2 regions of the Hymenobacter cellulosilyticus genome follow, and region 1 is predicted to be linked to the other one. Evidence: riboswitches for the same ligand, from Rfam matches in the RefSeq annotation. Region 1 holds a riboswitch; the other holds the start of a gene.
The links. A riboswitch is a leader RNA that binds a small molecule or an ion and turns the genes downstream of it on or off. The one in region 1 is predicted to bind thiamine pyrophosphate.

Region 1 (4,658 bases):
CCCCCACGCGAGACGATGCCGGTAACCCGCTTGGCCGTCATCGGGATGTAGCGCAAGAGCACCCCGGCGTGAATCGTGAAGTAGTCCACGCCCTGCTCGGCCTGCTCGATGAGCGTGTCGCGAAACAGCTCCCAGGTCAGATCCTCGGCCTTGCCGTTCACTTTCTCCAGGGCTTGGTAAATCGGGACCGTGCCCACCGGCACCGGGCAGTTGCGGATAATCCATTCCCGCGTCTCGTGAATGTTCTTGCCCGTGCTCAGGTCCATCAGCGTGTCGCCGCCCCAGCGGCAGCTCCACACGGCCTTGTCCACCTCTTCCTCGATGCTGGACGTGACGGCCGAGTTGCCGATGTTGGTGTTGATTTTTACCAGGAAGTTGCGCCCGATAATCATGGGCTCGGCTTCGGGGTGGTTGATGTTGGAGGGAATCACGGCCCGGCCGGCGGCTACTTCCTGGCGCACGAATTCGGGCGTAATATAGCCCTGGGGCGTGCGTGCGCCGAAGCTGTGCCCGCGGTGCTGCACCCGCAGCGGGTCATCCTGGGCCAACTGGTCGATACGCTGGTTTTCCCGGATGGCAATGTATTCCATTTCGGGCGTGATAATGCCCTGGCGGGCGTAGTGCATCTGGCTCACGTTGCGGCCCGCTTTAGCCCGGTACGGCCGGCGGATGTGCTCAAAGCGCAGCGCGTCCAGCGAAGCATCGGCGGCCCGCTGCTGCCCATATTCCGACGAGGTGCCGGGGAGCTGCTCCACGTCGCCGCGGCCCAGAATCCACTCCTCGCGCAGGCGAGGCAACCCTTTTTTCAGGTCGATGGCCATATTCGGGTCGGTGTAGGGGCCGCTGGTGTCGTACACGGTTACCGGCAGGTTTTGCTCGGTGGGATTCACGAAGTCGAACTTGCGCTGGGTGTCGCTGAGCACGATTTCGCGCATGGCCACCCGCAGGTCGGGGTAGAGCTGGCCGGGCACGTAGATCTTGCGCGAGCCGGTCAGGGGCTGGCGCTCCACCAGCGTCTGCTGGGGGCTTGGTCTTTTTTCTTCATCGGAAAAGGAAGTGGAAACGGGTCGGCGGCGCGGCCTAGCCCCCTTGGGTGGCGCGAATAATCGTAATCCGGTCGTGGGCCCGCAGCTCGTGGGCGGGCCAGTCGGGGCGGGGCACTACCACGTCATTCACGGCCACGGCAATGCCGCGCAGGTGCAGCAGCTGCAACTGGTCGAGGGTGGCCGTCAGGGTAGGGGAAACCGGGGCCTCGCAAGGTTTATCGTTGACAAATAGCGTCATGCAACAAGCAGAGTAGCAGGTTGATGGAGTCAGAACAATAAACGATAGGACGGCGTACGCCACGGGCACAGAGCGTCCCGTTTCTGGTCACTTTTCCCTTCGCCAGCATTACCTGGATCAGGTTCCAAGGGTATTTCTCAGTCCCGCGTAGCAGAACACCCCTAAAGTTTATGCCGGCAAGGTAAGGGAATTTGTGAAATGGCGAGGTTGCGAAATTATGATGTTGCAATCCGTGCTTTCTTTCCCTGTCATTGCGAGGAGGGACGACGGAGCAATCCATCCTCTGAAATGTGCCGGGCCCTCTAACTTGATAAGCCTTCACCGTTATAACAGGAAAGGCTTTCTGGGTAAAGGTCATTTCGTATTGCGCAGAGGACGGATTGCTTCGCTTTGCTCGCAATGACAGGCAAAAGGCGGCACTTTTTTCAGCGTCAGCGGGTTAGACAATGTTCTAGCAGATAGGACGCACATCTTCGGCTTCCGCTATAGTATCTTTGCAGTTATGATGATTGACCTGCCCGTTGTTTCCAAGCGCGACATCCGCAAACTCACCCCCGACGAGCTCAAAGCCTTTATGGTGGAGCACGGCGAAAAACCCTTCCGCGCCAAGCAGGTGCTGGAGTGGCTGTGGAAGAATACCGCGGCCTCGTTTGAGGAAATGAACAACATTTCCCTGGCCACTCGCGAGTTGCTGGCCAAGCACTTCGTCATCAACGGCGTGACGGTTCAGAATCAACAACTCAGCAACGACGGCACCATCAAGTCGGCCTTCCGGCTGCACGACGGCAACATCGTGGAGGGCGTGCTCATCCCGCACGACACGCGCATGACGGCCTGCATTTCCTCGCAGGTGGGCTGCTCGCTCACGTGTAAGTTTTGCGCTACGGGCTACATGGAGCGCAAGCGCAACCTGGACGCGGCCGAAATCTACGACCAGGTGGTGCGCATCCGGGAGCAGTGCGAGGCCCAGTATGGCACGCCGCTCACCAACATCGTGTACATGGGCATGGGCGAGCCGCTGCTCAACTACGCCAACGTGGTAAAGAGCGTGGAGCGCATCACCGCCCCCGACGGCCTGAACATGGCCCCACGCCGCATTACGATTAGCACCGCCGGCATTGCCAAGATGATCAAGAAGCTGGCCGACGACGATGTGAAGGCTAATCTGGCCCTCTCGTTGCACGCCCCCAACGACGTGAAGCGCAACGAGATTATGCCCATCAACGAGGCCAACTCCCTGGCCGCGCTGAAGGACGCGCTGCAGTACTACCACCAGAAAACTGGCCGCAAAGTCACCTACGAATACATCGTGTTCGAGAACTTCAACGACACGCTGGAGGACGCCGCCGAGCTCTACCAGATTTCGAAGTGGCTGCCCTGCAAGGTGAATTTGATTGAGTACAACCCCATCGAAAACGCCAGCTACCAGAACGCGGAAGCCGACAAAATCACGGCCTTCCACAAGTTTCTGGCCGACCGCGGCGTGCAAACCAACATCCGCCGCTCCCGCGGTAAAGACATTGATGCCGCCTGCGGACAGCTGGCGGTAAAGGAAAAAGCCGAGTTGGCGTAGTCCTTCCAACCAGAATACTACCGAACGCCACACGGCCCGCTTTCTATGGCAGAGAGCGGGCCGTGTGGCATTTGAGGTTGAATGTCAGCGTTACTTGACGTTGGCCAGCATCATCAGAATGTTTGGGCATTGCGTGCCCATTTGCAGGCCGAGCTTGGTGCCCACAGCCCGCATACGTTCCGAGTCGAGGAAGATGTCGGCGCCGTACTGCTGGGTAAGCTCCTTGGCGTGAGCCTTCATGCTTTTCTGCACTACTTCCTGCAGCACCTCCGACCGTTTTTCGGGCGTGAGGGCGTTCAAGTCCTGCTTTTTCTGGCGGGCTTCCAGGTCGTGGCAGACTTCTACAGCCATCGGCTGCAGGATCTTAGCTTCGGCGGCAGGTATCGGCTGCTTTTTGCTGATTTCCTGCGCGCCCATTTTCATAAACAGCGGCTGCGTGATAGGACACTCCTTTAGCAGCCACAGCCCAATTTTCTTCCCAAGGATTTCTCCGTATTTGTTGGCACCGGCCGGGTTACTGGTCAGAGCCGTAACCAGCTCCGGACTAGTCGAGGCGCTGCTCATGATGAGGCGCACGAAGAGCTGCTGGGCTTCCTGGGCTGTAAGATTTTCGAGGGGCTGCTTGGCATTTTCCGCCGTCAGCTGCCGGCACATATCGGCCCCCACTGTCTGAATAATTTTCTTCTCGGTCAGACTGTCGCTTAAGGCTGTCGTCTGGGCCTGGGCCCGCTGACCAACCGTACACAGGCTCACGAATAATATCAGGGTAACTATCAGTTTCTGCATCCGGCAAAGGTAGTATAGTCGAAGGCCACTGTCAGCGCCGGCCTCGTAAGAAACGGCTGGGATGCTTGCGGGTAATGGACTATGAGTAGAGAAGTAGATTGAGGGTAACCACCGACAGCATCGGTGCATGAGTTTGGCGAGTAGTGTTAGAACAGAAGCCGGATGTGCGCAGCCGCCAAGTCGTTACAAAATCAACTACGGAACACCTCATTGGCCCGGGGTAGCTACTTTTTGTGGCCGCGCCGGGCAGGGGTTGCCTTGGTAGGCTGAGCGGGCTCTGGTTCCTTCGATTGCTTTTGCAGATTTGCCATGCCCCGATCCACCCGTAAGAGACCGGTGAGGTCGGGGCATTCCTCGAACATCACTTGGTCAACATTAAGCCACATGTTGTCTTCCAGCCGCGCATCGTTCAGCAGTTCGTCGCCGAAGGCAATGAGGATAGTCTGCCCATGACGCCTTATAGCAGCAATCCGGGCTTGATAATATAGTTCCAGCCGTTCAGTTGGCAAGCGGCGGCTGAAGGCCTGGACAGAATTCAGCGCAGCCATCTGCCCGCATAGGTCCAACGCTACGGTGCGGACAATCTGTTGCTGGGAAGCCGATAAGTTGGTATCGAGGTTAGTCATCTGAATGCCCAGCTGAACCAGCAGCTTGTTCGCCAGTGGGCAAACCGTGCGCAGACCCAGCACTGCGTTTATCGAAAGGCGCTGAACCGCCGCATCCTCACTAGATGCCCGCAGAACAAACGTATTGAATTCGGTTGAATCCCGAATGATGACGTTCGTTAGCATATCCTGCAACAACCCCATACCCTGAGCCTTCGTCAGCACCGAGAAATCCTGATGGCGGCTTTCCAGGTCTATCTGCTCGCAAAGCCTTTGGGTAAACAAGCGCGTGATGCGGGCCTCACCCGCCACCGTATCGGCGGGGGCACCTCCGGGCCGGGCGGCTTGGGCGCTAGTTTGGGCAAAGCCGGTAAAGAATTGGCCGCAACAAGCGAGCAGCAACACGACCC
Region 2 (4,658 bases), 670 kb from region 1:
CGGCCTTCCTGCAGGCCGCGGGCGGCGTCGGCCTCACTGAGCTCCCCGTTGTCGATAAACTGCTGGAGCAGCTTCCGGTCCCCGGTAATCAGCGGCTCGGGCACCCCGTTCCAGGCCTGGTAGGTTTTTTCCCGGCCCGAGAAGGTGATGAACTTGACCAACGTATTCTTAGCCTGGTAGCCGGCCGAGAGGTAGTATGACTTCAGATCCGACGCGGCCCGGTTCAGGTAGCCGTCGGTGGCGATGCGCGAGAGGCGGCCATCCACGGTGAAATGCTGGCCCAGCAGGCCGGTGCCAAACTGCACGGTGTTTTTCCAGGTATTGAAGGAGCCGACGCTGTTTTGGGTTTCGCCGTAGGCTTCGCGCCGGTTATCAAACGTGGAAATGTTGATGCTGGCCCCAAACGCCGCCCCACCATTCTGGCTGGTGCCCACCCCGCGTTGCACCTGCAGGCTGCTCACGGACGAAGCCAGATCGGGCAGGTTCACCAAGAACGAGCCGTGCGACTCCGCATCGTTCAGCGGCACCCCGTTGATGGTCATGTTGATACCCGTGTTGCTCGTGCCCCGGATGCGGATATCGGTGTAGCCCACACCGGCACCAGCATCGGAAGTCACTACTACGGAAGGCGTCTGGTCGAGCAGGTAGGGAATGTCCTGGCCGAAGTTGCGCTTGGCCAGCTCTGCCCGGCTCACGTTGGTGTAAGCCGTGGCCGTGCGGTCGTTGGCCCGGCTGGCCGTTACCAGGGCCTCGCCGGTCAGGATGCCCCCGGTTTGTAGCCCCAGCGTGAGGCGCTGCTCGGTAGCCTGGCCCTGCACAGTCTGGCGCAGCGCATCGTAGCCCAGAAACGTAACGCGCAGCTCGTGGGCACCGGCCGGCACCGCGGGCAGGATGAAGGTACCCGTCGCGTCGGTGACGCCCACCACGGCGCCGTCGAGCAGCACGGTGGCGCCGGGCAGCACGGTGCCGGTGCGGGCATCGGCGACGGTGCCGGCCACGGGGCCCTGGGCCCAGGCGGCGGGTGCTGCCAGTAGGGGCAGCGCTGCGGCGGCCCCCCAAACCAATAAATGCTTCAAGGAAATGGTAAAGAAAAAGTGGAACGGGCCCTGCGCCAGGGGTCGGCGCACTAGGTTTTCACGTTCGAGGATCGTTTGTTCCCTTCGCCGGCATTACCCGGACAGGTTCAATGGGTATGATCTCAGCCCCACGGCAGCTAGCCGCTGGTAGGGCACCCCTAAAACTATGCTGCAAAGCTAGAGCCCTCAGCAAGGAGTTCCAAATCGACAATCTTGTGCTTTACTTTCGCTTGACAATCAACTATATTAGACTGGCTAACGAGTGGGCCGGAAAAATTACGTCATCCCAAAACATCCGTCCCACCCACTCCGTTAGCCAGATACAGCCTGCCGGCTCTGCCTTGTTTGCGTCGTCATTTTACCAGTTGCTGCCATGATCAGTCTCATCTACACGCTCGTGGTATTTGCCATTTTGGCTTACTTCATCGTGGCCCCGCGCCACCGCTACCAGCACCCACCCTACACCGACGGCGACGACGACGGCGGGGAGCCGCTCGACGACGGCCTGCCCGACCTGGACCTGCCGCCGGGCATCTCCCGGCCCATCAACGACTGGGAGCCCGACTACGGCCGCCCCAGCGCACCAGTGCGCCCCTGGAAACAATTACCTTCTAAGGTTTCTTATACAAGCAAACAGCGGCCTTTTTGCCCAGCTGCTTCCGGTTAATCGTGGCCGATACCGGAAGTAAGGCAGGCAAAAAGGCCGCTGTTGTTGTGCCTACCCTGCAGCTACAGCTGGAGGCTCATGCGCAGGTAAGGAATGTCGCCCTTGTAGAAAACCGGCCCCTGCCCTACCATACCGAAGCGCTGGTAGAAAGCCGCCGCATCCTGCCGGGCATCGCACCACAGCTCCTGTGCCCCCTGCTGCCGGGCTTCCTCCATAATGCACTGCAACAGTCGGGAGCCGATGCCCTGCTTTTGCCACTCCGGGGCGGTGGCAAACTTGCGGAAGCGGGCATCCGGGCCAGTTACGAACAGAGAAATTACCGAAACCAGCTCCTCCTGCACAAAAGCTCCGAAGTGCTGCCCGGCCGCGTCGTTTTCCACTTTCACGTAGTCCAGGGGCTTGTCGGGCCACAGCACGGCGTGGCGCAGCGGGTAGGTTTGCGCGGGCGTAATGCGGCGGATTTCCAACTCGGGCACTGCCATGAAAGACTGGGGCTAGGTTATGGCAATGGAATACTCAGCCGAGTAGGTTTGGCCGGGGGCCAGGGTCAGAATGCCTTCCTTGTCGGCCAGCTCCACGGGGCTGCCTACCGAGCCGGCAATGCCCTGCCAGGGCTCCACGCACACAAACGGCGCATCTTTCCCCTTGGTCCAGAGGCCCAGGAAGGGAAACCCGTCGAAGCGCAGGCGCACGGCCCGGTCGGAGGCAAAGCTGCGCAACGACACGTGGGTGAAGTCGAAATGCTTAAACACCAGGGCATCCTGGGCAAACAGCTCGTAGGTCAGCGGCATTTCGGTTTCCTCGTGCAGCACGGGTGCGGTTTGGCCGCTCAGCAGCCCGCCCTGCAGCAGGTGGCGGTCCAGGGTTACGGGGTGGTCGAAGTGAAAAAAGTAGTCCTCGAACTTCTCCTCCGGCATGAGCGGGCAGCGGAAGGCGGGATGAGCCCCAATGCTGAAGAGCAGTTCCCGGGCCGAATCAGGATTTTGCACCTGCCAGCGCACCGTAAGCTGCAGGCCACGCAACTGGTAGGTAATGCGCAGCACGAACTCGAAGGGGTACACGGCCCGGCTGGCTTCGTCGGCTTGTAGCTCGAAGGTCAGCTCCTCGGTAGTTTGCTCCACCAGGGTAAACTCCCGGTCCCGGGCAAAGCCGTGCTGGGGCAGCTTATATTCCTGGCCCTGGTGCCGGTAAGTATCCTCGGGCAGGCGGCCCACAATCGGAAAGAGCACCGGGGCGTGGCGGCCCCACACGGCCGGGTCGGCCTGCCAGAGGTACTCCAGGTCGGCTATTTCGGGCAGGTCTTTGCGCACCAGGCTGCTCAGCTCGGCGCCGTAGCTGTTTACCGCGACGCGGCACTGGTCGTTTTCGAGTGAATAATTCATGTCGGAGCTGATTAATCAGAGCTTATGACAACCCAGTACGGGCCGCCCCCGGTTTAGGGTCGGCCAGCAGGGCATCCACGAAGAAGCAGGCCTGCTCAAGGCGCTGCTCGGGCGTCCCGCTGATTTCGGCGTAGTTGGACATGCGGCTGTTGAGCTCGGCTTTATACAGGGAGTAGAAGTATTGCCGGTGGTGGGGGTGTTCCCGCAGCGGGTCGGCCTCCCAGGGAATATCCACGCCCAGCAGCAGCACCAAGTCGTAGCACTGCTGCTCAATGCGCTGCTTCACCCACTCCGGACACTGCCCAAACGCGTGCTCCGACCACACCTTGATAACCAGCAAATCCGTGTCGCAGAACACCACGCGGTGGGCCTGAGCTGCGGCCACATCCTCGGTGGCTACCTGCCCGCGGGCAATAATTTCCAGGTCCTCGAAGGTGTAGCTCGGTCCGTGTGTTTCCAGGTACTGCCGGGCGTATTCCGGGGCCCAGGTGGTGTGGTAGTAGTCGGCCAGCTGACGGCTGAGCGTGGTTTTGCCCGTCGATTCGGGGCCAGTGAGAGCAACGCGCAGCATCAGCTTACGGGAGTTGGGGTGACGGCTGCCACGCGGGCAGCCCGGCGCCACTCCACGTAGCCATAGGCAGCCAGAATAAGGTAGACGGCGTACAGGCCGCTGGTCGGGTGCAGGTCCTTGTACCACAGCAGCGGCACGTAAATCAGGTCGACCAGAATCCAGATCAGCCAGTTTTCGAGCCGCTTGCGGGTAAGCAGGTACTGGGCGCCCAGGCTGCCGGCGGTGGTAAAACTGTCCCAGTATGGCAGCGCCGCGTCGGTGTGGTGCCGCAGGTAATAGCCAAAGCCCAGGGTAAATACGACTGTGCCCACTCCCACCACGGCCCATTCCCAGGGCCGGGTGCGGGTCACGACCAGGGCCGTGTTGCGGTTGCCGCCATACAGCCACTCGTACCAGCCGTAGATGCTCATCAGAATGAAAAAGCCCTGCAGCAGACTATCCGAGTACAGCTGGCTGCGGTAATACACTACGGCGAAAAGGATGCAGCTGAAAATAGCCACCGGGAAGTTCCAGAGCGACTCGCGGGCCGCCAGCCACACGCAGGCAAACCCGGTAATGACGGCCACCCACTCCAGCGGGGAGTTGCCCGCGGCGGAAGTCCAGAACTCGTAGAGGGAATGTAGCAAAGGCAGCGTCGTTTGGCGGAAAATTCGGGGTAACCCGGACCCGCAAGTCCGGCGGAGGCCAAAGCTAACCAGTGACCCGCTAATTTTACGGGCTCCTCTCACTTTTGCCCCGCTTATTCTATGCTCCCCGAAATTACCCCCGAAGATCTGCACGCCCGCTTGCAGCAAGGCGAGGCCCTGCACCTGCTCGACGTCCGGGAGCCCATGGAATTCGAGTATTGCCAGATTACGGGCAGTGAACTGCTCCCGCTGGGCGAAATTGCCCGGCGCTGGGAAGAAGTGCCTTCCGACCGGCCCGTAGTGCTGATTTGCCACCACGGCGTCCGCTCGGCCCAG

Region 2: another riboswitch for thiamine pyrophosphate. It lies ahead of MUN79_RS28210 (TonB-dependent receptor); the one in region 1 lies ahead of thiS (sulfur carrier protein ThiS).

The regions. Positions count from the first base shown of each region.
Region 1 is NZ_CP095046.1:602,700-607,357, reverse strand. Features, by position in the region: gene thiC (phosphomethylpyrimidine synthase ThiC) at 1-1,010, opposite strand, end outside; gene thiS (sulfur carrier protein ThiS) at 1,081-1,284, opposite strand; TPP riboswitch at 1,362-1,457, opposite strand; gene rlmN (dual-specificity RNA methyltransferase RlmN) at 1,790-2,857, shown strand; gene MUN79_RS03015 (hypothetical protein) at 2,948-3,643, opposite strand; gene MUN79_RS03010 (hypothetical protein) at 3,868-4,658, opposite strand, start outside.
Region 2 is NZ_CP095046.1:5,766,898-5,771,555, forward strand. Features, by position in the region: gene MUN79_RS28210 (TonB-dependent receptor) at 1-1,127, opposite strand, end outside; TPP riboswitch at 1,138-1,246, opposite strand; gene MUN79_RS28215 (hypothetical protein) at 1,450-1,743, shown strand; gene MUN79_RS28220 (GNAT family N-acetyltransferase) at 1,806-2,225, opposite strand; gene MUN79_RS28225 (aldose 1-epimerase family protein) at 2,238-3,125, opposite strand; gene MUN79_RS28230 (AAA family ATPase) at 3,148-3,696, opposite strand; gene pnuC (nicotinamide riboside transporter PnuC) at 3,696-4,322, opposite strand; gene MUN79_RS28240 (rhodanese-like domain-containing protein) at 4,443-4,658, shown strand, end outside.